DNA from 2 places in the Streptosporangium sandarakinum genome. Region 2 is predicted to be linked to the other one. Evidence: riboswitches for the same ligand, from Rfam matches in the RefSeq annotation. Region 2 holds a riboswitch; the other holds the start of a gene.
What was found. Region 2 has a riboswitch for glycine ahead of gcvP (aminomethyl-transferring glycine dehydrogenase). Riboswitches for the same ligand answer to the same signal wherever they lie in the genome.

Region 1 (14,186 bases), 1.9 Mb from region 2:
CATCCAGAACATCGGCGCCACCAGCGCCACCGCGAGTGCGAGGAACCCCCAGGGCCCGAGGTCCCGGCCGATCAGGTGGGCGTCCCCGGAGCGGAGCAGCTGAAGGTTGACGAGCGAGAGCAGCAGGAACGGCGTCAGCCACAGGAGGTCTACGACCGCCGGGTGCCGCCGGCCCCAGGAGTGCAGTCTGCCGAACACATCCCCACGATACGTACGGGTGGACCGGTCCCCTTCCCCCTCAGGGCGGAGCACGGTGTACGACCCAGGTAGCACATTTTGTACGGCTTACGTGTGCTTTACCGCTTCTTGGGCATCATGGTGGCTGGGAGCACCCTCCGGGGTGAGTAAAGGGAGACCGTTTGTGATGGCGGATCACAACAACGCCGGGCCGCGCGATGGTGAGGACGCACCGCGCGGCCCGGCGACTCGGGAGACATCCGCCCGCCGGGCCGGCGACTCGGGAGAACACGCCGGCCGGTGATGATGGGGAGAGCGCGAAGCGGCCCCGGCCCCTGGGGAGGGGACCGGGGCCGCGACGTTCACGTGACGGCCGGGCCGCCGCGCCGGAGCCGCCGGATCAGGACTTGGTGATCTTCACGTCGTCGACGCCGGCCTCGATGAGGCTCGCCGTCGAGGCGTCGGCGGTCTCCACCAGCAGGCGGACCGTCTGACCGGCGTAGGACGACAGGTTCACCGTCGCCGTCTGCCAGGCTCCGGCCCGGTCGGAGGCCGCGCCGAGCTGCTGGAACACCACGGTGTTCGAGCTGCCGCTCACCACGCGGACCCGGAAGTAGTCGCTGCTGCTGGCGTTGTTCAGGTGCGCCAGGTACCAGGAGAACGTCAGCGTCAGCGTCCCGGACGGCAGCGCGATCTCCGGCGAACGGACGCTCGTCAGACCGCCGTCCACGTCGTAGTCGCCCGCCGCGATACCCGCCAGACGGCCGGTGACCAGGTCGTTGGACCCGCTGACGGTGGTGCCGAGCTGCAGCGTCACGCCCGAGGAGGTCGCCGCGGGGTCACCGCGCTCCCACTTCCCGGTGGTGGCGGTGTCGGTGCCGCTCGCGTTCACCGTCCAGCCCAGGTCGGTCTCGAAGGTGTCGTTGAAGACGACGTTGCCCGTCGTGCCGACCGTGAGGTTGAACGTGGCCGTGTGGTCCACACTGGCGCCGTCACCGGTGACGATCACGTTGTAGGTGCCCGCGGCCGTGCCCGCCGGGACCGAGATCGTCATGGTGGAGGAGGCGCCCGAGGTCACCGACGCCGGGCTGAAGGACGCGGTCGCCCCCGACGGCAGGCCGGAGGCCGAGAACGTCACGCTCTGCGCGCTGCCCGAGGTGGTCTGCGTGCCGACCGTCGAGGTCGCCTGCTGGCCGGCCTGCACGCTGGCCGAGGCCGGGTTCAGCGTCATCGAGAAGTCGTTGCTCGTCGAACCGCACGAGGTGGGCTCGCCCGAGGCGGCCGGGACGCTGACGGCGTTCCACGCGGCCTTGGTCGCGTTGAACTCGGTGCAGGAACCCGGGAACAGCTGGATCGCCGCCTCCAGGCTCGCCTTGCGGACGAGCTGGTGGGTCCACGTCGTGGTCTTGCGGTTCAGCGCGCCCATGAAGATCTGGCCGGCCTTCTGGATGCCGACCCCGGTGACCGTCGTGTTGTTGCAGGTCGGGCTGACCGGCTGACCGTTGGTCGGGTTGGTGCCCATCGAGAGCAGGTAGAACCAGTGGTTCTGCACGCCCGCCGCGGCGTGCACCTCCATGTTCGGCACCGAGGAGGAGTAGCAGTCGGGGTCGCCGAGGAGGGACGGCTTGTGCATGTAGCGGATCGGCCCGTCGCCGACCAGGTTGACCTCCTCACCCACGCTGAGGTCCGGCGGGTCGTACTGGCTCGGCTCGTTGGCGTAGAACTCCGTCAGCGCGCCGAAGACGTCACCGGTGGACTCGTTGAGCCCGCCCTTCTCGTTGCTGCCGCTCGAACCGCCCGGCGTGGTCTGGAAGATCGCGTGCCCGAACTCGTGAGCCACGACGTCGATCGGCGTCGCCTGACGCTGCCCGTCCTGGGAGCGGCCGAAGTTGGTGTAGCTGCCGTTCCAGTAGGCGTTGACGTCGCTCAGGCCGACCCGCGCGGGGAAGCCGCTGCCGTTGCCGTCGATGCCGTTGCGGCCCAGCCAGCTCTTGAGCATGTCCCATTCCTGGCTCACCGCGTACATGGCGTCCACGCACGCGGTCTCCAGGTCGGTGCCCGAGCCGTTGCCCCAGCTGTCGTCCGTCCCGGTGTAGGCGGTGCCGCCCTGACCGCCGCAGCGGATACCCGGGCGGGCCGGGTCGGTCATGGAGTACGACGTGCCGGAGCCGGAGGTGCCGATGGTGACCGGGCCGTTGTAGTAACTCGTCCCCGAGCCGTCCCTGACCACGTCCGACTTCTCGGCGACCTCACCGGTCACCGCGTCGACGAAGACGCGCATCTTGCTCTCGCGGCCGCGGTCGGCGCCGGTCACCAGGACCTCGTAGGCCAGCCGGCCCCGCCCCTGGGCCATCACCGACAGCTTCGGCGCGGCGACCTCGGCGGGGTCGCTGATCTGCGTCCGGGCGATCTCGGCGGCCTTCGCCGCGTCGATCTTCGGGGTGGTCGAGACGCTCAGCGGCTCGGTCTGGGCGACCGACGTGCTCAGCACACCGCCGGTGGCGTTCGTCACGACGACGAAGTCACCGCCGTAGACCGGCAGGCCGGCGTAGGTGCGCTCGTAGGCGATGTAGTTGAGCCCGTCCTTGGTGGCGAGAGCGCTGTGGCGCAGGAAGCGGTCCTTGGGAGAAGCCCGCAGGATCGCCGGTTCGGACTCCACCAGGCGGTCGGCGGCCTGGGCGGGAGTGTCGGGGGAGGCGGCCGGCGGAGCCTGGGCGGTCAGCCCGACGGCTCCGGCGGACGGGGCGGACAGTGCCACGGCGAGGCTTGACGCCGAGGCAACGAGCGCAAACGCGACAGAGCGTTTCACGCGGGTGCTCCTTTGCTGAGCGGCGGCCACGGGATCTTTTCGGAGGGGTGTCCGTGGTCCGCCGTGGTGCGTGGTGGCGAGTCCCGGAGCGCGTCCACGCACGCTGCGCGCCTGGCGAGGTGAACGGCGGAGGGGAGGGACTCGTCGGTAGCACTGGGGCTGAGAGGATTTGACCCTGCCGTAAGATCGCCGTCAATATTTCGGTCAAAAGATGAATTTTCACGATTTGGTGACAAGAGTGATCACCGCGCGGAGATCCTGTTCACGGCCCCACCCGTCATTCACGGCCGGGTTTCGGCGGGTACGGATGGGGCCCATCGCCGACCGGCCCCACCCGGCGCGGTACGGCGCGGCGGGCGGAGTGCGGGGAGGTGTTCGGGAGGGGCGGCGGCGCGCTCCTCCCCGAGGGTCGCCTCACGCGGCGGTCGCGGCGCCTCACGGATGGCCGCGGACCGCGACCTCGCGCCCTTCTTCCTCCGGGGGTGCTCGATGAAGAACGCGTCCTGCGGTGAGACGGTCACGGCGGGATCCACGGACCTGAGGACCGCCGAATCGCTTTCCATTCTTTGTGGGGCCGACGGGATTCGAACCCGCTCTGTACAGTTCCTAAGACTGCCGCCTCTACCGTTGGGCTACGGCCCCTGCTTTTTCCTGCGAGATTCCCTGTCTGAGAATGGCGGTTCGGGCAGAGAAATCGCAAGTTTTTTATTCTGTTGTCGAGCCGGTCGCCGTTGATGTGGCCGACGTGCGGGGTCAGGGCCCGGCCCGGCCAGGCTCCCCCGATCTTACAGCCCTCGCACCGGTAGGGCGCGCCCACTTCCCGCGGTGCCCGGCGCAGCACGGGGGCTTGATCCGGTGGGAGCCGGGTGGGAGCACGCGGAGGATCCGGCCCGGTGACAGACGCCGGGACGAGCGGCCTCCCCGTGGTGAGCCTGGCCGAGGAAATGGGACGCGTCGATCCCGAAGCGTTTCGGCCGGCGGCTGATGTGGGCGTGGTCGCCTCCGGCGACGGTCACGCCCAGGCGGCGGGGGACCTCGGTGACGCCGAGGGATTTCGCCGCCGCCTCGGCCGGCATTTCGGGGGCGTATTCATATTCGATGGGCACGCCCCGGGGACGGGCGGTGCGACCGACAATCCCCGGGGTGCGCTCGAATGGCTGTAAAAGGGGAAGGGCTACTGGTCGACGCCCAGCTCGCGGCGGAGACGGGCCACGTGGCCGGTCGCCTTCACGTTGTAGAGGGCCTTTTCGATTTTGCCGTCGGCGTCGATGACGAAGGTGGAGCGCAGCACCCCGACGGTGGTCCTGCCGTACATCGTCTTCTCGCCGTGCGCGCCGTACGCCTTGTGGACCTCCAGTTGCGGGTCCGACAGCAGCGGGAAGGTCAGCGCGTCGCGCTCGGCGAACTTCGCCAGCCTGGCGGGGGAGTCCTTCGACACACCGAGTACGGCGAAGCCGGCGGCGGCCAGCGAGTCGAGGCTGTCGCGGAAGTCGCAGGCCTGCTTGGTGCAGCCCGGGGTCATCGCGGCGGGATAGAAGTACAGGATCACCCGCCTGCCGCGCAGCCCCTCCAGGGAGACGGTCGTGCCGTCGGCGGCGGGAAGGGCGAAGTCCGGGGCGGCGTCGCCGGGCTCGAGTTTCATTGTGTCCCTCCGTGGAATCGTTCCCGGGTCAACTTACCGGTCGGCCCGAAGTGTCGTCGGGGGGACGGACCTGACAGACTGATCGATGTCAAGGGCGATGAGAGGAGAGCCATGGCGGACACCGATCCCATGGAGCTGGAACGGCGGATCGCGCGGACCCGTGCCGAGTTGGCCCAGACGGTGGATGCCATCGCCGATCGGGTGAGCCCGAAGAACGTCGCGCGCCGGACGGTCGCCAAGGCCGAGTCGGACGCCAGGAGGTTCCTGGTCTCGGTGGGCGAGCGGGTCGGTGAGGCGGTCGGGCTCAACCCGCGGCCGGTGCGGCCGGGGGAGGAGTCGGAGGACCTCTGGGCCGGGGAGCAGCCGGAGCTCGGGCCGATCCTGGTGGGTGTGGGGGCGGTGCTCGCGGTCAGTGCGGCGGTCCTGCTCTGGCGGCGTCGCCGCCGCTGACCCGGCGGACCGTACGGCCGGCGCCGGCGACCCGGCCCGGCCCGGCCCGCTGACCCGGCCCGGCCCGCTGACCCGGCCCGGCCCGGGGCGCGGCCGGTCGGCGCTCCACGGGCTCGCCGTCCGGGCCGCGCGGGAAGGCTCACGGCGCGGTCCGGGAAGGTTCGCGGACCGCGCCGCGAAGGCCGCGGGTCCGGTCTCAGAGGAAGGTCCGGCCCTCGCCGCGGTAGGTGGGCGCCTCCTCCACGATCTTCTCGCCGTCGACGAGGTACAGGCGCGCGAAGCGTTCGGACAGCTCGCCGGCCTTGGCGTGGCGGAACCAGACGCGGTCGCCGACGCGCAGGTCCTCGGCCGCCTGGCCGAGGAGGGGCGTCTGGACCTCCCCGGCGCCCTCGTCGGGGTCGTAGCGCAGCCCGCAGGGGAGATACGGCTGGGGGAGGCGGTCCGGGCCGGGGGCGCCGGAGGCGTGGTAGCCGCCGCCGAGGACGGTGACGACGCCGGGGGCGGGGCGGCGGACGACCGAGAGGGCGAACAGCGCGGCGGGCCGGCCGGTGAAGCCGCGGTAGAAGTCGAACAGGCGGGGATGGAAGAAGCCGGATCCGGCGGCGATCTCGGTGACGGCCTTCTCGCGGGCGGTCTTCTCGATGCTGCCGGTGCCGCCGCCGTTGACGAACTCCAGGTCGGCGACCTGGCGGACGGCGTGGACGATGCGGCCCCGGCGGGAGACGAGCTCGCGCCGCGACCTGGCCTGCATCCACCGGATCGCCCGGGTGCGGGCGGGGCTGCCCGGCGCGGCGTCGCCGACCCCGGCGATCTGGGCCTCGTAGGCCATCAGCCCGACGAGGCGGAAGCCGGTCCGCTTGGCGATGTCGGCGGCCAGGTCGGCGGCCTGGTCGGCCTCGCGTACGGCGGAGCGGCGGGCGCCGACCCGGAGCCGGCCGCCGAGCGCGACGAACCCCGCGTCGATGTCCAGGCAGACCCGGATCTCGTGGCGGTCGCGGACGCCGGCCACGGCCGACTCGACGAGGTCCAGGTGGTCGGGGTGGTCGACCATGATCGTGATCTCCCGGGCCGCGCGGCCGTCGGCGGCCAGTTCGGCGAGCGCGGCGCGGTCGGCGGTGGGGTAGGCCACGAGCACGTCACGCAGCCCGGTGGAGACGAGCCAGAGGGCCTCGGGCAGGGTGAAGGCCATGATGCCGGCGAAGCCGTCCATGGCGAGGATCCGTTCGAGGACGGGGCGGGAGCGGATCGACTTGCTGGCGACCCTGATCGGCTTGCCGCCGGCCCGCCGGACCATGCTCTCCGCGTTGGAGCGCATGGCCGCCAGGTCGAGGACGGCGAACGGGGGGTCCAGGTGCGCGGTGGCCCGGTCGTAGCGCTGACGGTCGTCCATGACCGCAGGATAACCCGGCTACACCGAACGTGAGTAGTATTCATGTTCACTGGGCGGCGGTAAAGTCTCCCGCCAGGGCGATCCCAAGATCATGAAAATGGCAGGTCGCGGCCCGCGCGAGGGCCTCCGGCCGGTTAAGCCTGGGGGCGTGACGAGTAGCCTTCAGGAGACCGCGGGGGTCGGGGGGACGACGGCCGAGGAGCAGCAGCACGCCGCCCGCCGCCGGGCTGTACGGCTGTTCCGCCCGGCCAGGAGCCCGGCCGGCGTGGTGGTCGCCCTGATGACGTCCACCGCGCTGTCGGCCGCCGCCGGGGTGACGGTCGGGATGGTGACGGACCACCCGCTGGGGCGGGTGCCGTACCGGAGGATCGCCGTCGGGCCCGGCGCCGCCGCCTGGTCGGACCCCGCCGTGATCCTCGTCTCGCTGGGCGCGATCGTGGCCGGCGCCGCGCTGCTCACCCTCGCGCTGCTGCCGGGACGCACCCGGCTGGTGCCGCTGGAGACCTCCGACCCGCGGCTGTACATCGGCCTGACCAGGAGCGCGCTGCGCCGTACGCTCCGGGCGGCGGCCGAGTCGGTGGACGAGGTGACCGGCGCGCGGGTGCGCCTCGGCGCGCGGGACATCGAGATCACGGTCATCAGCGGCGCCGAGCGGACCGGCCCCCTGCTCCGCCAGGTCGGCACGGTGGTGGGCGACCGGCTGGCGGGCCTGGGCGCGATCTCCGAGGGGGAGATCGTGGTACGGCTCCGCAGGCGGAGGCTCTAGATGGCCGGCGGACGGGGGAGACGGATGGACGGGGGTCGCGGATGAGGCCGTACCGGGGAAACCGCGTCGGGCTCGCCGTCGTCGGGCTGGCGCTGGCCGTGGCCGGCCTCTACGGCTTCCTGCGCGGGGAGGGCAGGCTCCCCTGGCCGCGTGGGGAGCGCCTGCTGCCCCGCGGGCTGCCCGCCCACGCGGCCGAGCACCCGTGGGCGGGGTGGGCGGCCGCACTGCTACTGACGGCGCTGGCGCTGCTGTCGATCCGCTGGCTGATCCGGGCCGTGGGGCTGGGACGATGGGGGAGCCGGAGCGGCAGCGCGACCGCCATGCTGGGGGTTGCGCTTAAAGAAATCGAAGGGCTCAGCCGGATCCGCGTCCGGTGGGTCAAATGCGACCGGCTGCGGATCTCGGTGACCTGCGGGCCGTCGTCGGATCTCGCGAAGCTCGTCGCGCGGCTGAACCGCGACGCGGTCGGCAAGGTGCGCCGGACGGTCGGCGACGACGATCTCGGGGCGGTCGTCCGGCTGCACGTCGGACGGCGCTGACCCTCCGGCCCGGGACCCGGCCGGGGCGGCGGGCGCCGCCGGCCGGTCCGTCCACGGGTCCCGGTCACCCGCATCCGGGAAGGCACCGGGGAAGGCGCCGGGGAAGGCACCGGGGAACGCGCCGGCCGTCATGGGCGACCCCGCCGCCGCGGGCGGGAGCGGATGCACGAGCAGGTCGCTCAACCCGGCCGTCGGGACCGCCGGGCCGGACGCGTCCCGGGCCTCCCGGGAGGCCCGGGAGAAGGCCAGCCCGGCCGCCAGGCAGGCGAACGGCAGCGCGGGCACCACGTACCGGTGGTCGAAGGCCGCGATGAACGGCGGCAGCGCCAGCAGCGTCGCGCCGGCCGCCCACGGCAGCAGCACGGCGCCGCCGAGCCGCCGGATGCGCGCCAGGACGCCGGCCAGGCCGATCAGTATGATCACGGCGATGAACGGGCCGCGCAGGTAGCCGTACAGCTGGTAGTCGCGGAGCAGCCCGGCGTACGGCTCGGCCAGCACGGGCCGGCCGGAGGCGCCCTGGTAGGCGACGGTGATCTCCTCGGCCGTCCGGCCCTGGGAGGCGGTCCCCTTGGGGAAGGGCCTGGCCGTCTCCGGGAAGACGTAGGCGCTCTGCGGGCCGGGGGTGGGGTAGACGCGGCGGTTCCAGTCGAAGATGTGGACCACGTCGGTCAGGCCGGTGCGCAGGAAGTCGAGGGGCTGTGCCCTGATGGCCTGGGCGGCGAAGTCGCCGGCGAGCCGGTCGCGCTCGGCCCAGCTCCCCTTGACCTTGTTCAGCGGGGAGGAACCGTCCCAGATGTAGACCGGCGGGGCCTTGCGCTCGCTGACCGGCTCGTCGGGGCACAGGGCGGCCTCCGGGCCGGCCGGCCTGATCTTCGCGCAGTCGGCGAAGGTGAGCGTGCGCGCGTACAGGAAGGCGTTGCCCCGGGTCATCCCGTAGGTGCCGTACTCGGAGCGGAACCAGGCGGCGTAGGCGCCGAGGCCCAGCGCGGCGGCCACGGCGGTGGCGGTGACCGCCCGCCAGCCGGCCCGGCGGATCACCAGGCAGACGAGGACGACGGCGGTCAGCGGCAGGCCGATCGTCCGGGTGGCGGTCGCCGCGGCCAGCAGCAGCCCGGCGAGCAGACCGGCCCGGACGCCCGGCCGCTCCCGCCGCATCAGCAGCGTGACGGCCAGCACCGCGAGGAACTCCATCAGGGAGTCGGCCATGACGAGGTGTTCGAGCTGGACCTGGTGGACGTCCAGCAGGACCGGCAGGGCGGCGAGCGTGGCGCCCCAGCCGGGCAGGCCGCCCTGCCGGCGCAGCACGAGGTAGACGCAGGCCGCCGTGGCCAGGCCCAGCAGGTGCTGGACCACGACGACGGCCGGCACGCTGGACAGCGGGTGCAGCAGCCACAGGAACAGCGAGTATCCCGCGGGCCGCGACTCCATGGGCCGCGGGTCGAGGCCGCCGTTGAGGTAGACGAAGGAGTCGGCCCAGAACCACAGGGCCGGGCGGTAGCCGAGCACGGCCAGGGCCCGCAGCGCGCCCCCGGCCAGCAGCGCGGCCAGGAATATCCGGTGGGCGCCGAGGAAGCGGAGGATGCGCGGGGAACGGCGGTCCGGACGTACTCCCGCTGACACCTTCCGACCTCCCGGGTTCGTCTGGGGCGGGAGGCCCCTGCGGCCGGGACCTCCGCGACGAGCCAACCAGCATAGGCCGCGCGGCGAAGATCAGGTGCGAGAAGGTGGCTTTTATGCCGATTCGGTGGTCTCGCGCCGGAGACGTCCCCGCGCGGCGGCCGGTCCGGAGGGCGGGAAACCCGGTCCGGAGAGCGGGGAACTCAGGCCGAAACCGGCGGGGGGAGACCCGTCCGCCGTGCCGCCCCGGCCACCGGATCGAATCCGGCGGGAAGGCCCGTCCGCCGTGCCGTCCCGGCGACCGGACCGGGCCCGGCGGGGGAGACCCCTGCCGGGCCCGGTGGCGGGTCAGCACTCGATGACGTTCACCGCGAGCCCGCCGCGGCTGGTCTCCTTGTACTTGTCGAGCATGTCCCGGCCGGTGTCGCGCATCGTCTTGATCGCCTTGTCCAGCGAGACGAAGTGCCGGCCGTCGCCGCGCAGCGCGATCCGGGCGGCGGTGATCGCCTTGATCGAGGCCACCGCGTTGCGCTCGATGCACGGGATCTGCACCAGCCCGCCGATCGGATCGCAGGTCAGGCCGAGGTTGTGCTCGATGCCGATCTCGGCGGCGTTCTCCACCTGCTCCGGGGTGCCGCCCAGTGCCTCGGTGAGCCCGGCCGCGGCCATCGAGCAGGCCGAGCCGACCTCGCCCTGGCAGCCGACCTCGGCGCCGGAGATGGAGGCGTTCTCCTTGAACAGCACGCCGATCGCCCCGGCGGTGAGCAGGAAGCGCACCACGCCGTCCTCGCCGGGCGTCGGCGTGAACCGGTGGTAGTAGGTGAGCACGGCCGGGATGATGCCCGCGGCGCCGTTCGTCGGGGCGGTGACGATCCGGCCGCCGGCCGCGTTCTCCTCGTTCACCGCCAGCGCGTACAGCGAGACCCAGTCCATCGCCTGCAGCGGGTCCCGCTCGGGCGACTCGCCGCTGAGCCGCCGGTGGAGCTGGTGGGCCCGGCGGCGGACCTTCAGCCCGCCGGGCAGCACGCCCTCCTTGTCGATGCCGCGCCGCACGCACTCGCCCATGACCCGCCACAGGTTCAGCAGGCCGTCGCGGATCTCCTGCGCGGAGCGGCCGAACGCCTTCTCGTTCTCCATCATCAGCCCGGAGATCGACAGGCCGGTCTCGGCGCAGTGCGCCAGCAGCTCGGCGCCGGTCGTGAAGGGGTACGGCACCGCGGTGTCGTCCGGCTTGATCCGGTCGGCGCCGGTGGCGTTCTCGTCCACCACGAACCCGCCGCCCACCGAGTAGTAGACCTTCTCGCGGAGAGTGTCGCCCGCCTCGGAGAAGGCGGTGAAGCGCATGCCGTTGGGGTGGTGCGGCAGCGAGATCTTCCGCTCGAAGACGAGGTCCTCACCGACCACGAAGGGGATCTCGTGCGAGCCGTACAGCCGGACGGTCCCGCTCTCGCGCATGGCGGCCAGCCGCTCGTCGACGGTGTCGACGTCCACCAGCTCGGGCTTCTCGCCCGACAGGCCGAGCAGGACGGCCTTGTCGCTGCCGTGGCCCTTGCCGGTCAGCCCGAGCGAGCCGTACAGGATCGCCTCGACCCGCGCGGTCTTCTCCAGCAGTCCGTCCTGGGCGAGGCCGCGGGCGAACCTGTGCGCCGCGGCCATCGGGCCGCCGGTGTGCGAACTGGACGGGCCGATACCGATCTTGAAGAGATCGAAGACGCTGATCGCCATTGATCTGGTCCTTGCTTGCGTCGCCGTGACCACGCGCGCCCCGCGGCCCGCGTGGTCACGGCTCTGGTGAGAGGAGGTCAGGACTCACCGGAGGTGAGCACGCCGTACTCCTCGGCGGACAGGAGGTCCTCGGGCTCGCCCTCCATGCGGATGCGGAAGAGCCAGCCTTCGCCGTAGGGGTCGCTGTTGACCAGCGACGGGTCGTCCACGACCGACTCGTTGATCTCGGTGATCTCGCCGCCCACCGGGGCGAAGATGTCGCTCACCGACTTGGTCGACTCGACCTCGCCGACCGCGTCGCCCGCGGCGACGGTGGAGCCGACCTCAGGGACCTGCACGTAGACCACGTCACCGAGGGCCTCGGCGGCGTAGGCCGTGACGCCCACGGTGAGGGTCAGGCCGTCGTCGATGCCCGCGACCCACTCGTGCTCCTTGGTGTACTGCAGGTCACCGGGAATGCTGCTCACTTTTTCCTCCTGTAGAAAGGCAGGTCGACGACCTCGACCGCTTCATGGGTACCCCGGATGCTCACGGCCAGACCCTCGGAGCGGTCACTGTCCACGTAGGCCATGGCGATGGGCCGGCCGAGGGTCTGGGACGGGGCTCCGCTGGTCACCTCGCCGACGACGGTGCCGTCGTCGGCGACGACCACCGGGTAGCCGTGGCGGGGCACCCTGCGGCCGGTCGCGATCAGTCCGACCAGGCGGCGCGCGGGCGGGACGTCCCTGAGAGGCTCCAGGGCGGCCCGGCCGACGAAGTCGCCCGGTTTGTCAAACCTCACCACACGGCCGAGCCCGGCGTCGAACGGGGTCAGCCCGGCGGTCAGCTCGTTGCCGTACAGCGGCATGCCCGCCTCCAGGCGGAGCGTGTCGCGGGCGGACAGACCCGCCGGGACCAGACCGTGCGGACCGCCCGCCTCGGTCAGCGCCGCCCACAGCGGCTCGGCGTCACCGGCGGCGGCGAACAGCTCGAAGCCGTCCTCACCGGTGTAGCCGGTGCGGGCGATGAGGACCTGGATCCCGGCGACGGTCGCGGGCAGGCCGGCGTAGTACTTCAGGCCGTCGAGGTCGGCGTCGGTGAGCCCGCCGAGGATGGCGCGCGAGTTCGGGCCCTGCACCGCGACCAGCGCGTACTGCTCGGAGCGGTCGTCCACCGCGGCGTCGAAGTCCTTGGCCCGGCCGGTCAGCTCGGCGGCGACCCGGGGGTAGTTGGACGCGTTGGCGACGACCATGAACTCGTCGGCGGTCAGGCGGTAGACGATCAGGTCGTCCAGCACGCCGCCGTCCGGGTCGACGATCATGGTGTAGCGGGCGCGGCCCGGCTCCAGCGCCGACAGGTGGCCGACCAGCGCGTAGTCGAGGGCCTCACCGGCCTGCGGGCCGGTCACGAAGATCTCGCCCATGTGGGAGAGGTCGAACAGGCCCGCCGCCTGGCGGACCGCGTTGTGCTCGGCGGACTCGCTGCCGTAGCGCAGCGGCATCAGCCAGCCCGCGAAGTCGGTCAGGGTGGCGCCGAGAGCCTCGTGGACGCCGCGCAGCGGCGTGGGTCGGGACATGTTCGCACCTCAGGCAGGGGACGGATGAGAGCATCCTCCCCCTCTGTCATTGATGCCTGAGAGCTTCGCCCGGTTTTTGCCGGACTTTCACCTTCGGCGAGGCCACGTGGCCTGCTTTCCAGAGATCACCTACCCGCACGGTCCTTTGCCTTGAGAGGTTCGCGGGGAGGGCTTGCTCCTTCAGGGGTCCTGGTCTGGATGTCAGGACGCTCTCCCGCACGGGTTCATCGGTGCCGTGGCCAGCCTAACCGGCCGTGCCCGCCGAGCGAAATCCCTTGCCGGGGGAAACGTGCGCCTTCGTCCGGCCGTACGGCGGGGCAGCCGTACCGTGGAGATTCCTTGCATAGTCTGATGAATCGATGGACGACTTCTTCCGCGAGAGGATCCTGGACACGGGACGGCTGCCGCTGTTCTGCTTCTTCGTCGCGCTGATCGTGGCGTTCGTGCTGACCAGGATCAACGTCCGGCTGATCCGGGCGAAGATCGGCTGGTTCGGCGACGTCAGCGTCGGCGACATGCACATCCACCACGTGGTGTTCGGCGTGGTGCTGACCCTGCTGGGCGGGGTGGCGGGGCTGGTCGTCTCGGGCATCTCCCAGGGCTGGTACGCCGTGACCGCCGCCGTCTTCGGCGTGGGGGCCGCCCTGATCCTGGACGAGTTCGCGCTGATCCTGCACCTCCGCGACGTCTACTGGGAGGAGGAGGGGCGGGCGTCGGTGGACGCGGTGTTCACCGCGATCGCGATAACCGGTCTGCTCCTCACCGGCCTGCGCCCGCTGGGCTGGGAGGACTCCGACGGCACGCCGCGCGGGGCGTGGCTCACCGCCGGCGCGATCGTGGCGAACCTCGTGCTGGCCGTGGTCACCCTCCTCAAGGGGAAGATCTGGACCGGTCTGGCCGGCCTGTTCCTGCCGCCGCTGCTGATCGTGGGGGCGGTGCGGCTGGCCCGTCCGGGCTCGCCGTGGGCGCACTGGTTCATGGCGCCCGGCTCCCGGCGGCCCCGGCCCCGGAAGATGGCCAGGGCGGTGCACCGGGAGAAGCGCTGGCGGCACCCGGTCATCCGCGCGAAGATCGCCTTCCAGGAGTTCGTCTCCGGCCGGCACGACCTGCCCTCCACCCGCCGCCTGGCCAGGCTCCAGGACCGCCAGGAGCACGCCGCGAGCCGGGGCCGCCACGAGCACGCCGTGAGCCGGGACCGCCGCGAGCACACCGCGGGCCGGGAGTGAGCCGGCCGTGAGCGAGCTTCCGTCCCGCTGGGAGGGCGTGGCGCACCGGGTGCCCGACTCCCTCGCCGACCTGCGCGGCCCCGCCACCGGGGTGGTCAGCCTGCCCGTCCACCTGGCCTGGTCGGGCCTGACCGAGTTCGACCTGGGCAACCGGCTGCTGCGGATGAGCCTGTACCGGACGATCATCACCGGCGGCGGGCGCGAGGACGCCGAGACGTACCTCAACGCCGGGATCCTCCTCGCCGACTGGCCCCTGCTGCGCCGCGGGCTCGGGCCGAGTTACCGCAGGG
Region 2 (14,186 bases):
GGCGCCCTTGGGGGTGGCCCTGGCCTTGCGGCGGCGGATCCGGTCGTCGTAGGACCGGACGCCGAACGTCGCCCGCTGGTTGGCCTCGGCGGCACGCAGCGCCGCGGTGAGCGCCATGTCGAAGGCCCGGGCCGCGACCCGCAGCTCCTCGGTGGAGACCCCGGCGGCCTGGGCGCGGCGCAGCTCGGCCTCGGCGGCCCGCGCCTTCCTCAGGAGCTCGGGGAAGCTCTTCCCGACCTCCTGGTCAGCGTGGTAGCGAACCTCCGCCTCCCGGCTCACGCCCGGTCGGAAAAACGCCATCGTCTGCCCTCTCTCTATCGCCGGGCGTTCCCCGGCTGATCACGGCTCGTAGCCTACGCCGTTCCCGTCCGACCCACACATCCAGGGACCGGCGCCACGGCGCGCCTGCCTTTACGCAGTAAGGTCACGGCTGGCAGGATGGCCGCCATGCCAGCCAAACGACCGCCCATCCCCCTGTCCCGGGAACGCATCATCGACGCCGCCCTGCACATCGCCGACACCCAGGGCCTGCGACGGCTGACGATGCGCCGGCTGGGAGACGCCCTACAGGTGGAGGCGATGGCCATCTACCACCACCTGCCCCGAGGCAAGGACGCCCTCATGGACGCGCTGGCCGAGCACGTCACCGCCGTCCACGTGGACCCCTCCCCCGACTGGCGCGAGGGCGCCCGGCAGTGGTGCCGGGCCAGCCGGGCCCTGCTGCGGGAGCACCCGGGCGTGCTGGCGCTGGCGCTCACCAGGCCCCCCAAGGGGCGGGCGGCGATGGCGCTGCGCGAGCAGACCGACCAGCTCGCCGAGGCGGGGCTGCCGGACGCGCCGCAGGCCGTCCGGGCGCTGCGCGCCTACGTCTTCGGCGCGGTGGCGGTGGAGGTGCAGCAGTCGGGCTGGGCCGAGCCGATGGGCGAGGACGACGAGCCCTGGCGCCCGCCGTCGGCGGGCGGCGGCGACCCGGCGTCCGACGCCGACTTCGAGGTCGGGCTGGAGGCGCTCCTGACCGGGCTGGCCGCCCGCTGACCGCTCCGCCTCCCGCGCGGCCGGGGATGCGGGCGGCGTCAAGGCGGCGATGCCGGCCGGCCGCCCCGCCTCCCGCACGGGCGAGGGATTTTACCTGGTCCCAGGCGTGTCGAGGTTGGCCGGGTATCTTCCTATAAGGCATGCTGTGTCATAGAACACACCCTCGACATACCGGCGGGGCCCACTCCTGTTCAGGGTGCAAACAGTCCTAACGGGCTATGTCGCCTGGGGCGTGCGGATCGCACACTTGATCTGCCTGATGTGCGCGCCTCAGCGCCGAGACGCGCACGACCATACATGTCCACCAGACGCTCGTCCCGCATGCGCGGGTATCGGAGCCCGACGCCGGTCGTCCGGCGGAACGGTCCCGGCGAGCCGAGAAGAGAGATCCGGAGGCACGCCGATGTGCCCGCATGAGCCGTCCTGTCCGTCCGCCGACGCGCAGAACCGCGAGGCCGCCCGCACGCTGGCATCGCACCCCGAGCAGGGCTGGTCCCTGCTGTGCAACGGTGTGGTGCTGTTCGAGGACACCGGCGAGCTCCTCCCCGACGGCGCCGTCATCGAGCCGCATCGGCCGCTGGCCGGGGTGTCCTGATCCCTCACCTTCCCGCATCGGGAGTCATACCGGGGCCGGCGGCATCCTCGCGCCGAGCCACTCCGCGACGGCCTCGCCCACCCGGCCGGGGTCCTTCTTGAACTCGTGACTCTCACCCGGCAGCACCACCAGCCGGGCGGTGTCGGCTGCCTCGGGCACGCCGAACGGGTCGCGGTCTCCGCTGACCGCGAGGACGTCCACCCCGGCGGCACGCAACTCCCCCGCGCGGGAGCGTTCCGGCTTGCCCGGCGGGTGCAGCGGGAACGCCAGCGCGACGACCGCCCCGGCCCCGGCCTGCCGCGCCGTACGGCAGGCGACCCGCGCGCCGTTGCTCCGCCCGCCCTGCACGAGCGGCAGATCCGGGTGGCGGGCGCGGAGCGCGGCCACCAGGGTCGTCCACGCCTCGTCCTGCTTGACGGCCGAGCCCGGCGCGCGGGCGCCCCGCACCCGGAACGGCTGCGTCACCCGGGCGACCAGGCCGCCGATCGGCGTCACGGCGTCCCGTACGGCCAGCAGGTCGGGGGCCTCCACCCCGCCGCCCGCGCCGTGCGTGAGCACCAGCAGGAAGCGCGGACGGGCGATCCCGTCGATCTCGGCCACGGCCGGGCCGTGCGGGGTCGGGATCTCCAGGGTGGTCGCTTGGCGCAGGGACACGGATGTCGTCCTAAAGGCCGATCCCGGGAGCCGGAATCGGGTAGAGAATCGAAGCGTGCAGGAGCATCACGATATCCGACAGGACATGCGCGCCACTCTGGAGGCCCGCCGGGACCTGGGTCCCGAGTACGAGGCCGCGCTGGTGGAGTCTTTCGTCGACCGGATCGACGCCACCATCGCCGCCCGGGTGCGCGCCGAGGTTCGTGCCGAGGTGCGCGCTGCGGACGCCGACCCCCAGTCACCGAGGAGCCGGCGCAAAGGCGACGGGACGGTGGCGATCGCGCTGGGCTCCCTGGGCATCGGCGTCCCGCTGACCGCGATCGCCGCGGGTGAGGCGGGGGCCGCGGGGCTGCTGCTCGCCTGGGGCGGCATCGTCACGGTCAACATCGCCCACGCACTGGGCCGCCGCCGCACCCGCGACTGACCCCGCGAGGGGGCGCCGGTGTCTGGACCGAGGAGCGAGCGAGCGCAGCGAGCGAACGACGAGGGAAGACACCGGACCCAAGCCCCCGAGCCGCGACGCGCCAGCGTCGCAATGAACACAGCGAGGGGGCGCCGGTGTCTGGACCGAGGAGAGCCGTGAGGGGGCGCCGGTGTCTGGACTGAGGAACGCAGGAGCGGAGCGACGGAGTGACGAAGGAAGGCACCGGACAAGAGCCCCCGAGCCGCGACGCGCAGCGTCGCAATGAACACAGCGAGGGGGCGCCGGTGTCTGGACCGAGGAGAGCCGTGAGGGGGCGCCGGTGTCTGGACTGAGGAACGCAGGAGCGGAGCGACGGAGTGACGGGGGAAGGCACCGGACAAGAGCCCCCGAGCCGCGACGCGCAGCGTCGCAATGAACAAAGAGCGCAGCGAGCGAACGACGAGGGAAGACCGGGCTTAAGCCCGCGAGCCCCGGACGTAGTAGAGCAGGACCGGCAGTTCCCCCTCCTCCTCGACGCGGAACCCGGCGGCCGGGATGAGGTCCCCGAGCAGTTCCCGCGGGTCGTGCCGCATCGCGGGACTGCCCAGCGCGTCGGCGAGCCGGGCCGTCAGGCGGCCGGTGGGCCGGCGGGACTCGGCGACCAGCAGGCGCCCGCCCGGCCGCAGCACGCGGAACATCTCCCGTACGGCGGCGCCGCGCTCGGCGGCCGGCACGTGGTGGACGGCCAGGCTGGAGACCACCACGTCGAAGGAGGCGTCGGGCAGGTCGAGCCGCTGTCCCTCGCCCACCAGGTAGGAGCAGTTGGCCGGGGCGCGGCGGCGGGCGTGGCCGATCATGGCCTCGGACGGGTCGACGCCGGTCACGTGCCCCTCCGGGCCGGCGACCGGGGCCATGATCCGGGTGAGGTAGCCGGTGCCGCAACCGACGTCGAGCACCCGGTCGCCCCGGCGCACCCCGGACAGCGCGGCCAGGCGGGTGAACGCCTCGCGCCGCCGTCCCAGCATCCCCACGCCGGTCACGACGTCGTAGGCGCGGGGCCGGTCCATCGTCCCGGCGCCGTGGTCGTGGTGGTGGTTGTGCAGCAGCTTGCTCGGTCCCATCGTCTTCTCCTTCCGGACGGCCTGCAGGCCGTGAACGATCGGTTCGCCGGCGTGGCCGGGCCGGCGACCGATCACATATCTTCGCAGGTCACCTTCGCACGCCGCCGGGCGGGAACGGCGCGACGGGCGAAGACACACCGGCGGGCGGATGCCGGAAGGGACCGGCGGGCGGGACACGGGAGTGGCCCTTCCCCCGGGGGCTCCGATCGCCGCGTCCCCGGGGGAAGGGGCCGTCAGATGTCGCGGTCGTGCCGGAGGCGGACCTCGGCGGCGAGGTCGGCGTCGCCGTCCAGGCCGTAGCGCCACACCCGCTCGGCGTCCTCGTCGCGGCCCCGGAGCGGGAGCGTGCGGGCCAGCAGCTCGATGGCCAGCGCGCTGGTCTCCACGTCGCCGTCCTCCTCGACGGCGGCGGCGAACTCCGCGCACGCCAGGTCGAGGTGGGCGATGCCGAGCAGCACCCGCAGCCGGGCGGCGTCGGCGACGTCGGGTACGGCCAGCGCCGCGAGGACCGCGTCGGCGGCCTGCCCCGCCTCGCCCTCCTGGAGGAAGAACTCCGCCAGCCGCTGAGCCGCCCGGGAGGCGATCTCCGGGTCCCCGGTGGCCAGTGCGGCGCGCAGCGCCTCCTCGGCCTCCTCGTCCCCCGTGGCCAGCCGGGCCAGAGCCATGTGCGCCAGCGGCACGTAGGCCGGGTTGCCGATGCCGAGGGCGGCCTGCCAGGCGGCCCGCGCCTGGTCCGGCAGTTCCTCGCGCTCGAAGCTGCGGGCGAGCAGGCAGGCGGCCTGGGCGGCGAACTCCGGGTGCCCGGTCGCCAGCGCGGTGCGCGCGGCCGACCGGGCGCCGGGCACGTCGCCGCGTTCTTCCAGCACCACCGCGAGCCCCACCGCCGCCTGGGCGCGGTCGGGATCGGCGGGGTCGGCGGCGAGCTCCGCGAAGATCGCCGCGGCGGCGTCCAGGTCGCCGTCCTCGGCCAGCCTGCGCGCCGTTTCCAAGGGACGCGTGTCCACCTCTGGCATGCGGGGTCCTCTCCGGGTGAGGGAAACGCCCCGAGCCTAACGACTCGGGGCGTCCCGCGTCCCGCGGACGGACGGTGCCGGCATCTCTTGTCGATCATTCCCCGAACGGCGCCGGGGCGACGGCGAGGAAGCCCCGGGCCGGCGCCGGGACCCCCTCGCTGTGTTCATTGCGACGCTGTGCGTCGCGGCTCGGGGGCTCAGACCCGGTGCCTTCCCTCGTCACTCCGCCGCTTCGCGGCTGCGTTCCTCAGTCCAGACACCGGCGCCCCCTCACGGGCTCATTGCGACGCTGCGCGTCGCGGCTCGGGGGCTCTTGCCCGGTGCCTTCCCTCGTCACTCCGCCGCTTCGCGGCTGCGTTCCTCAGTCCAGACACCGGCGCCCCCTCACGGTATTCATGGCGACGCTACGTGTCGCGGCTCGGGGGCTCTTGCCCGGTGCCTTCCCTCGTCACTCGCTCGCTTCGCTCGCTCACTCCTCGGTCCAGACACCGGCGCCCCCTCGCGGGTCAGTCCTCGTAGGCCGACAGCGGCGGGCAGGAGCACACGAGGTTGCGGTCGCCGTAGGCCTGGTCGATGCGGCGGACCGGCGACCAGTACTTGTCCTCGCGCAGCGACGGCAGCGGGTAGGCCGCCTCCACCCTGCCGTAGGGGTGGTTCCAGTCGTCGGTGACCAGGCAGTCGGCGGTGTGCGGGGCGTTGCGCAGCGGGTTGTCCTTCTTGTCGTACTCGCCGGAGGCGACCTTGGCGATCTCGCCGCGGATCGCGATCATGGCGTCGCAGAACCGGTCGAGCTCGGCCAGGTCCTCGCTCTCGGTGGGCTCGATCATCAGCGTGCCGGCCACCGGGAAGGACATCGTCGGCGCGTGGAAGCCGTAGTCGATGAGGCGCTTGGCCACGTCGTCCACGGTCACGCCGGTCTCCTTGGTGATCTGGCGCAGGTCGATGATGCACTCGTGTGCGACCAGCCCGCCGCGGCCGGTGTAGAGGACCGGGTAGTGCGGGGCCAGGCGGCGGGCGAGGTAGTTGGCCGACAGGATGGCCTGCTCGGTGGCCGCGCGGAGACCCTCGGCGCCCATCATCCGGATGTAGGCCCAGGAGATCGGCAGGATGCCCGCCGAGCCGTACGGCGCGGCCGAGACCGGGCCGACCGGCGAGCCGTCGCGCAGCGGGTGACCGGGGAGGTACTCGGCGAGGTGGGCGCGGACCGCGACGGGCCCGACGCCGGGGCCGCCGCCGCCGTGCGGGATGCAGAAGGTCTTGTGCAGGTTCAGGTGGGAGACGTCCGCCCCGAACTGCCCCGGCTTGGCCAGGCCGACCAGCGCGTTGAGGTTGGCGCCGTCGACGTAGACCTGGCCGCCGGCCTCGTGCACCAGCTCACAGATCCGGGTGATGCCCTCCTCGTAGACGCCGTGCGTGGACGGGTAGGTCACCATGATCGCGGCGAGCCGGTCGCGGTTCTTCTCGATCTTGGCGACGAGGTCGTCGAGGTCGACGTTGCCGTCGTCGTCGCAGGCGACCACGACGACCCGCATGCCGGCCATGACGGCGCTGGCGGCGTTGGTGCCGTGCGCGGAGGAGGGGATGAGGCAGACGTCGCGGCCGGACTCGCCGCGCGCCCGGTGGTAGGCGCGGATGGCGAGCAGGCCGGCGAACTCGCCCTGGGAGCCGGCGTTGGGCTGGATCGACACGGCGTCGTAGCCGGTGACCTCGGCCAGCCAGCCCTCCAGCTCCCCGACCAGCTGGGCGTAGCCGGCGCCCTGCTCGGCGGGGGCGTAGGGGTGCAGGCCGGCGAACTCCGGCCAGGTGATCGGCTCCATCTCGGTGGTCGCGTTGAGCTTCATGGTGCACGAGCCCAGCGGGATCATCGACCGGTCGAGCGCGATGTCCCTGTCCTGCAGCCTGCGCAGGTAGCGCAGCATGGCGGTCTCGGAGCGGTGGCTGTGGAAGACCGGGTGGGTCAGGAAGTCGCTCGTCCGGGTCAGGGCGGCGGGCAGCGCGTCGTGGGCGGAGGCGTCGAGGTCGGCCAGGACCGCGCCGCTGACGCCGAAGGCGGCCAGCACCTGCTCGATGTGCGGCAGCTCGGTCTTCTCGTCGCAGGAGACGCCGACGTGGTCGTCGTCGGCCAGCCGCAGGTTGATGCCGTTGTCCCGGGCCGCGGCGACGACCTCGGCGGCGCGGCCCGGCACGCGGGCCAGCACGGTGTCGAAGAAGGCGTCGTGGACGACCTCGACGCCGGCCTGGCGCAGGCCCTCGGCGAGCACGACGGCGTGGCGGTGGACGCGGCGGCCGATCCGGCGCAGCCCCTCGGGGCCGTGGTAGACGGCGTACATTCCGGCGATCACCGCGAGCAGCACCTGCGCGGTGCAGATGTTGCTGGTGGCCTTCTCGCGGCGGATGTGCTGCTCGCGGGTCTGCAGTGCGAGGCGGTGGGCGGGGCGGCCGTCGGCGTCCTGGGAGACGCCCACCAGGCGGCCGGGCATCTGCCGCTGCAGACCGTCGCGGACCGCCATGTAGGCGGCGTGCGGGCCGCCGAAGCCCATCGGCACGCCGAACCGCTGGGTGGAGCCGACCGCGATGTCGGCGCCCATCTCGCCGGGGGCGGTCAGCACGGTGAGGGCCAGCAGGTCGGCGGCGGCGACGACCTGGGCGCCGCGGGCGTGGGCGGCGTCGGCGATGGAGCGGAAGTCCCTGATCCGGCCGCTCGCGCCCGGGTACTGCACGAGCACGCCGAAGCAGTCGGGCAGCTCGGCGGTGAAGTCGCTCTCGACCAGCTCGATGCCGAGCGGCTCGGCGCGGGTGGCGAGCACGGCCTTGGTCTGCGGCAGGGCGTCGGCGTCGACGACGAACACGTTGGAGGGGGCCTTGCCGGCGCGGCGGGCCAGGGTCATCGCCTCGGCGACGGCGGTGGCCTCGTCGAGCAGGGAGGCGCCGGCGACGTCGAGGGCGGTCAGGTCGGTCACGACCGTCTGGAAGTTGAGCAGGGCCTCCAGGCGGCCCTGGGAGATCTCCGGCTGGTAGGGGGTGTAGGCGGTGTACCAGCCCGGGTTCTCCAGAAGGTTGCGGCGGATGACGGCCGGGGTGATCGTGTCGTGGTAACCCAGGCCGATCATCGAGGTGAGCACCGTGTTGCGGGAGGCGAGGGCCCGCAGCTCGGCGATGGCCTCCGGCTCGCTCGCGGCCGGCGGGAGATCGAGTCGGTCGGCGGTGCGGATCACCTCCGGCACGGCCACCGCGAGGAGGTCGGCGGCCGAGGCGAAGCCGACGGTCTCCAGCATGCGGGCCTGGTCGTCGTCGGCCGGGCCGATGTGGCGGGTGGAGAACGGCGGGGAGCTGAGCTCACCGAGCGGTGACAGGTCGGTCATGGAAAGCCTCCCGGGGCTGGTGGAGACCGGCGCTGAGCGCGGGCGTATGCCGGATCTCCCCCTCTGTCATCTCCACCTGAGAGCTTCACCTTCCCCGCCGGGGAGGGTTTTCACCGTCGGTGAGACACGCCTGGCGGGCGCACCTGCTTTCCAGAGTCGCCTCGTCCGTGCGGTACAGGGTGCCTGAGAGATTCCGGGGAGGGTTGCTCCTTCGGCGCCCCGGTCCAGCCGGGGACTCTCCCGCACGGCGTCTGCGGCCAGACCAACTTTACCCGGTCCGCCGGGCTCTGCGACGGCGGGCCAGTTCATCCGCGTGATGATCGCCTAAAGGGCTCTGGGACGCCTCCGCGCGCTCGCCTGGCAGATCGGCCAGGGAGCCCTCCACCTCCTGCCAGACGCGGCCCAGCGCGATGCCGAAGACGCCCTGGCCGCCCTGGAGGAGGTCGATGACCTCGTCGGGCGAGGTGCACTCGTAGACGCTGACCCCGTCGCTCATCAGGGTGATCTGGGCGAGGTCGCTGACCCCGCGGTCACGGAGGTGCTGTACGGCGATGCGGATCTGCTGGAGGGAGACGCCGGTGTCGAGGAGGCGTTTGACGACCTTGAGGACGAGGATGTCGCGGAAGCCGTACAGTCGCTGGGAGCCGGAACCCTGGGCGGCCCTGACGGTGGGCTCGACGAGCCCGGTGCGGGCCCAGTAGTCGAGCTGGCGGTAGGTGATGTCGGCGGCGGCGCAGGCGGTGGGGCCGCGGTAGCCGATGTCGGCGGGCGGGTTCACCGGTGCCCCGTCGAACAGCAGGCCCTCTTCACCCGCACGCTGGTGGGCCTTCCCGCGCCGTCCCGGGTCATCCTGATCGGCGTTTCTACCCTCGCCGCTGCTGACCGCCACGCGGACCTCCGGCTTTCTCTCATCCCGCGGCCTGATCTGGGGGTTTACGCGCGGCCCCGGGGTTCACTTGCACCGTAGGCTCGGGGCCAAGCCCAGTCAACGACCCCACCCGGCGCGTCGTGAAGCGTAAATGCACCGAAATACCTACCCCGCGCGGCCGAAGTCCTCGGGCGTGATTGTGTCAAGGAACTCCCTGAACTTCTCCACCTCGTCCTCCTGGTCGTCGGGGATGACCACCCCGGCCTCGGCGACCACGTCCTCGCTGGCGAAGATGCGGGCGCCGGTGCGCAGCGCGAGGGCGATCGAGTCCGACGGGCGGGCGCTGACCTCGGCCCCGTTGGAGAACACGAGATCGGCGAAGAAGATGCCGTCCCGGAGGGCGACGATGTTGACGGTGCTCAGCCGGACGCCCAGGGCGTCGAGCACGTCGCGGAAAAGGTCATGGGTGAGCGGCCGCGGCGGCGGCTCGTCGGCCTGGGCCATGGCGATCGCCGTGGCCTCGGTCATGCCGATCCAGATCGGCAGATAGCGCTCCCCATGTGCCTCCTTGAGCAGAACAATGGGCTGGTTGGAAGGCATCTCAACCCGAACGCCCACGACCTCCATCTGCAACACGGGCTGCTCCATCTTCGCTGGATTTCGACCGGTTCGTTCAACGTAACATCCGGGGGGCTACGGCCGTCCGGCCAGGGCTCACCGGCCCAGGGCCCCTCGAACGCCGGAACGCAGCAACGAGGCGTGTAATTCCAGCAGGAGCCCGGATATCTCCCCGGCCGTCTCGTCGGCCTTGGCGATCGCGCCGGGGCCCCGGCGGCGCAGCAGCGGCGCGATGGCCTGCTCCACCAGGCCGGCCTCGCGCTCGGCGGCGGCCTTGACCACCCGCAGGTGGCGGGCGCGCAGGCCGAAGGCGGCCAGGGCGCCGACGCTGCGGGCCACCGCCAGGGCCTCGGCGTCGTAGTGGCGGGCCACGGCCTCCACCAGGCCGAAGTCCTCCAGCTCGGTCAAAGCCTCCTCGGAGAGCGAGGCGGCGGCCAGCAGCTCCTGGCGGGTGAGGCGGACCTCCCTGACCGGCTCGTCGGGCAGGGCCCGGGGCGGGGCGACGGGCCGTTCCTCGCGGTCCGCCGCTTCCAGCCGGTCCTTGATCACGCGCAGCGGAAGATAGCGGTCACGCTGCTCGCTGAGGATGTAGCGGAGCCGCTCGACGTCGGCGTAGGTGAACTTGCGGTAGCCGGAGGGGCTGCGCTCCGGCTCGATCAGCCCCTCGCCCTCCAGGAAACGAATCTTGGAGATGCTGACGTCGGGGAACTCGCCCTGCAGCAGGGCGAGCACCTCCCCGATGCTCATGTGCGCACGAGCGGCCTGCGAGCTCATCATCCTCCAGAGGCGCCGCGGGTGAGGAAGACCAGCCGGAACTTGCCGATCTGCACCTCGTCCCCGCCGTAGAGCGGCACCTCCTCGATCCGCTCACGGTTGACGTAGGTGCCGTTCAGGCTGCCGACGTCACGGACGGTGAACATGCCGCCGCCGCGCCGGTAGAACTCCACATGGCGGCGCGAGACGGTGATGTCATCCAGGAAGATGTCGCTGTCGGGGTGACGCCCCACGGTGGTCAGATCGCTGTCCAGCAGGAAGCGGCTGCCGGCATTGGGGCCGCGCATGGCGACGAGCAGAGCGGAGCCCGGAGGCAACTGCTCGACGGCCTGCCGCTCGGCGAGGAGCGTCTCTCCGGTCTCCGCCTCGTACGCCTCGATCCCGGAGAGGGAGATGGTGGACGTGCTGTCTCCGGGTGACTCGTACTTGGTCAGCGGCGAACCGCATTGGGAGCAGAAACGGGCATCCTCAGGGTTGGCATGCCCGCACTGCGTGCAGTAGACGCTCGGCATCGATCGGCTCGGCCTCCTACCGCGAAGACGCGGCAACGGTGCTCAGGGATGCGCGCCTCGCTTCTTCGCTTCTCAAGTATTTTCTCTGACTGCGAATGCCGCAACATACACCAATGAGACGCAAAGATCAAGGCCGACGCTCGACCGCGGGTTCGGTCGGGACAAAGTTACCGCCGGGTGGCACTTCCGGTCCATGCCGCCGCGCTGGAGTGTCGCACTTCACTGTATTCATGGCGACGCTGCGCTGTGTTCACGGCGACGCTGCGCGTCGCGGCTCGGGGGCTCTTGCCCGGCGTCTTCCCTCGTCACTCCGTCGCTTCGCTCCTGCGTTCCTCAGTCCAGACACCGGCGCCCCCTCGCTGTGTTCATTGCGACGCTGGCGCGTCGCGGCTCGGGGGCTCTTGCCCGGTGCCTTCCCTCGTCACTCCGTCGCTTCGCTCCTAAGCTCCTCGGTCCAGACACCGGCGCCCCCTCACGGGATTCACGGCGACGCTGCGCGTCGCGGCTCGGGGGCTCTTGGTCCGGTGCCTTCCCTCGTCGTTCGCTCGCTCACTCCTCGGTCCAGACACCGGCGCCCCCTCGCGGGGCTCAGATGCCGGCGGCCTCCTCCACGACCCGGGCCCAGTGCTCCAGCATGCCCTGCGCCGTGTCGACGTCGTTGCCCTCGGCCCACAGGTGGGTGACGGCCTCGGCCGGATCGGGCAGCACCAGCGCCCAGGCTCCGTCGTCGGCGACGATCCGCACCCCGTCGGTGGTGTCGATGCGGTGGTGCTGGGCGGCCTCGATGACCGAGCGCATCACCACGCCCTTGGCGGCCCACGGCGTCGGCACCGTACGGCGCAGCAGCTTGGCCTCGGGGATCCTGGCGTCGATCTGGCTGAGCGACAGGCGGGTCCTGGCGACCAGACCGAGCAGACGCAGGAACGCGGCCAGGCCGTCCACGGTGGGGCCGAACTCCGGCACGACGAAGCCGCCCCGCCCGTCCGCCGCGAAGATCATCTCCTGGTTCCGGACGGCGCTCGTGAGCGCGTCGACCGCGGTGGCGGTCCACTCGACCTGTACGCCGTGGAAGCGGCAGACCTGCTCGGCCACCCGGGTGGTGGTGACCGGCAGCGCCACCCGGCCGGCGCACCGCTCGGCCGCCACCAGGTCCAGGACCACCAGCAGGGCGCGCTCCTCGCTGATCAGGTGGCCCAGCTCGTCCACCAGTGCGATCCGCTCCCCCACCGGGTCGAACCGCACCCCGAAGGCGGCCCGGGAGGAGCTGACGAGCTCCGACAGCCGCTGCAGGTCGCGGCGGCGCTCGGCGAGGGTCTCGGTGGGAGAGGCATCGTCCAGCCGGTTGTTGACGGTCAGCACCTCCACCCCGACCCGGCCGAGGAGGCTCGGCAGCACCAGCGCGGAGGTGCCGCCCGCGCAGTCCACGACGATCTTCATGTCGGCGTCGCGGACTCCCCGCATGTCCACGTGGCGCAGCAGCTCGTGGGTGTAGTCCTCGACCGTCCGGGGCGGGAAGCGCAGTTCGGCGATCTCTCCGGGGAAGGCCCGCCGGAACTCCTGGCGGGCGAAGACCCGGTCGAGCTTGCGCTGGGCCGCCTGCGACAGGTCGGCGCCGTGCTCGTCCATGAAGACGATGTCCACGCTCTGCGGGTCGCCGGGGGTGGTGCGCAGCGCGATGCCGCCGACCGCGTTCTCCCGGGCGGTGTGGAAGCGCGACACCGGCAGTGGGGTGGCCTCCAGGTCCAGCACGTTGATGGCGCTGGCGTTCAGCGCGCTGATCACCGCCCGCTTCAGCGCCCGCGCGGCGCGGGAGGAGTCGCGGGAGGTGACGACGGAGGCGCCCTTGCTGAGCGTGGTGGCGTAGGCGCTGGCCAGCCGTACGCACAGCTCGGGGGTGATCTCTACGTTGACCAGCCCGGAGACGCCGCGCGGACCGAAGAGGTCGCGCTGGCCGCGCGGCTCCCAGATGACGCTGGTGTTGACCACCGCGCCGGCCTCGATGGTCTTGAAGGGGTAGACCTTGACGCCGGAGGAGAGGTAGGCGCCGGCCTCGATGATGCACTCGTCGCCGACGACGGCGCCCTCCTCGATCCGGACGCCGGTCATCAGGTCGGTGTTCTTGCCGACGACGCAGCCGCGCATGTGGGTGCCGGGCCCGACGTAGACGTTGTCGCAGACCACCGCCCGGTGCAGGAAGGCGCCCTCGCGGACCACGGCGTTGCTGCCCAGCACGGTGTACTCGCGCAGTTCGGCCCCGGGTTCGACCTTGGCGTAGTCGCCGATGAACAGCGGGCCCTTGAGCACGGCGTCGGGGTCCACCGAGGCGCCCTCGGCCACCCAGACGCCGGGTGAGACCTCGAAGGCGTCGATGTCGAGCTTCACCCGGCCCGACAGGGCGTCGGCCTGGGCTTTGAGGTAGCTCTCGTGGGTGCCGACGTCCTCCCAGTAGCCGTCGGCGACGTAGCCGTACAGCGGGGCGCCGCGGGCCAGCAGCCGTGGGAAGACGTCCGCCGACCAGTCGACCGGCACGCCGGGGGCGATCTCGTCGAGGATCTCCGGCTCCATCACGTAGACGCCGGTGTTGACGGTGTCGGAGAAGACCTGGCCCCATGTGGGCTTCTCCAGGAACCGCTCGACCCGGCCGTGCTCGTCGACGATGACGATGCCGAACTCCAGGGGGTTGGGCACCCGTTTGAGGCCGATGGTGACCATGGCGCCGTTCTCGCGGTGGAAGTGCACCATGTCGGTCAGGTCGATGTCGGTGAGGGCGTCGCCGGAGATGACGAGGAACGGCTCGTCGCGGAGCTTGTCGGCGGCGTTCTTGACGCTGCCGGCGGTCCCGAGGGGCGTCTCCTCGGTGGCGTAGTGCAGGCTCATGCCGAGCTCGTCGCCGTCGCCGAAGTAGTTGCGCACCAGGACGGCCAGGAACTGCACGGTGACGACGGTCTCGGTGAACCCGTGCCGCCGCAGCAGCCGCAGCACGTGTTCCATGATCGGCCGGTTGATCACAGGGAGCAGGGGCTTGGGCTGGTTGGCGGTCATCGGCCGGAGCCGTGTCCCCTCCCCGCCCGCCATCACGACGGCCTTCATGAATCACCTCTTAAGGCGTTTTAAGGCGTTTGGCTCCTTTGACGAGCTGCCGCACCTGTACCCAATACAGCACTCCCGACCACCAGTACAGGCCCGTTCCCCAGATGGCCAGCGACCAGCCGACGATCCGGGCCGGATCGG

Region 1: it holds a riboswitch for glycine, as region 2 does, so the genes downstream of both, gcvT (glycine cleavage system aminomethyltransferase GcvT) here and gcvP (aminomethyl-transferring glycine dehydrogenase) in region 2, are expected to answer to the same signal.

What each region holds. Positions count from the first base shown of each region.
Region 1 is NZ_CP192034.1:1,700,188-1,714,373, forward strand. Features, by position in the region: gene ACQP10_RS08060 (sensor histidine kinase) at 1-198, opposite strand, end outside; gene ACQP10_RS08065 (M4 family metallopeptidase) at 578-2,935, opposite strand; tRNA gene ACQP10_RS08070 (tRNA-Leu) at 3,556-3,628, opposite strand; partial or broken gene ACQP10_RS08075 (HNH endonuclease) at 3,678-3,827, opposite strand; gene ACQP10_RS08080 (hypothetical protein) at 3,913-4,149, shown strand; gene bcp (thioredoxin-dependent thiol peroxidase) at 4,161-4,628, opposite strand; gene ACQP10_RS08090 (DUF3618 domain-containing protein) at 4,740-5,078, shown strand; gene ACQP10_RS08095 (amino acid deaminase/aldolase) at 5,275-6,468, opposite strand; gene ACQP10_RS08100 (DUF6286 domain-containing protein) at 6,617-7,234, shown strand; gene ACQP10_RS08105 (glycosyltransferase 87 family protein) at 7,462-9,393, opposite strand; gene ACQP10_RS08110 (L-serine ammonia-lyase) at 9,739-11,115, opposite strand; gene gcvH (glycine cleavage system protein GcvH) at 11,193-11,582, opposite strand; gene gcvT (glycine cleavage system aminomethyltransferase GcvT) at 11,579-12,670, opposite strand; glycine riboswitch at 12,704-12,798, opposite strand; glycine riboswitch at 12,799-12,897, opposite strand; gene ACQP10_RS08125 (hypothetical protein) at 13,030-13,896, shown strand; gene ACQP10_RS08130 (hypothetical protein) at 13,904-14,186, shown strand, end outside.
Region 2 is NZ_CP192034.1:3,645,717-3,659,902, reverse strand. Features, by position in the region: gene ACQP10_RS16810 (hypothetical protein) at 1-300, opposite strand, end outside; gene ACQP10_RS16805 (TetR/AcrR family transcriptional regulator C-terminal domain-containing protein) at 448-1,035, shown strand; gene ACQP10_RS16800 (DUF5999 family protein) at 1,439-1,630, shown strand; gene ACQP10_RS16795 (alpha/beta hydrolase family protein) at 1,655-2,260, opposite strand; gene ACQP10_RS16790 (hypothetical protein) at 2,370-2,708, shown strand; gene ACQP10_RS16785 (class I SAM-dependent methyltransferase) at 3,164-3,808, opposite strand; gene ACQP10_RS16780 (hypothetical protein) at 4,042-4,821, opposite strand; gene gcvP (aminomethyl-transferring glycine dehydrogenase) at 5,328-8,183, opposite strand; glycine riboswitch at 8,344-8,436, opposite strand; gene ACQP10_RS16770 (MerR family transcriptional regulator) at 8,452-9,072, opposite strand; gene ACQP10_RS16765 (bifunctional nuclease family protein) at 9,217-9,687, opposite strand; gene ftsR (transcriptional regulator FtsR) at 9,766-10,416, opposite strand; gene ACQP10_RS16755 (FHA domain-containing protein) at 10,443-10,955, opposite strand; gene ACQP10_RS16750 (sugar phosphate nucleotidyltransferase) at 11,544-14,045, opposite strand; gene ACQP10_RS16745 (CDP-alcohol phosphatidyltransferase family protein) at 14,056-14,186, opposite strand, start outside.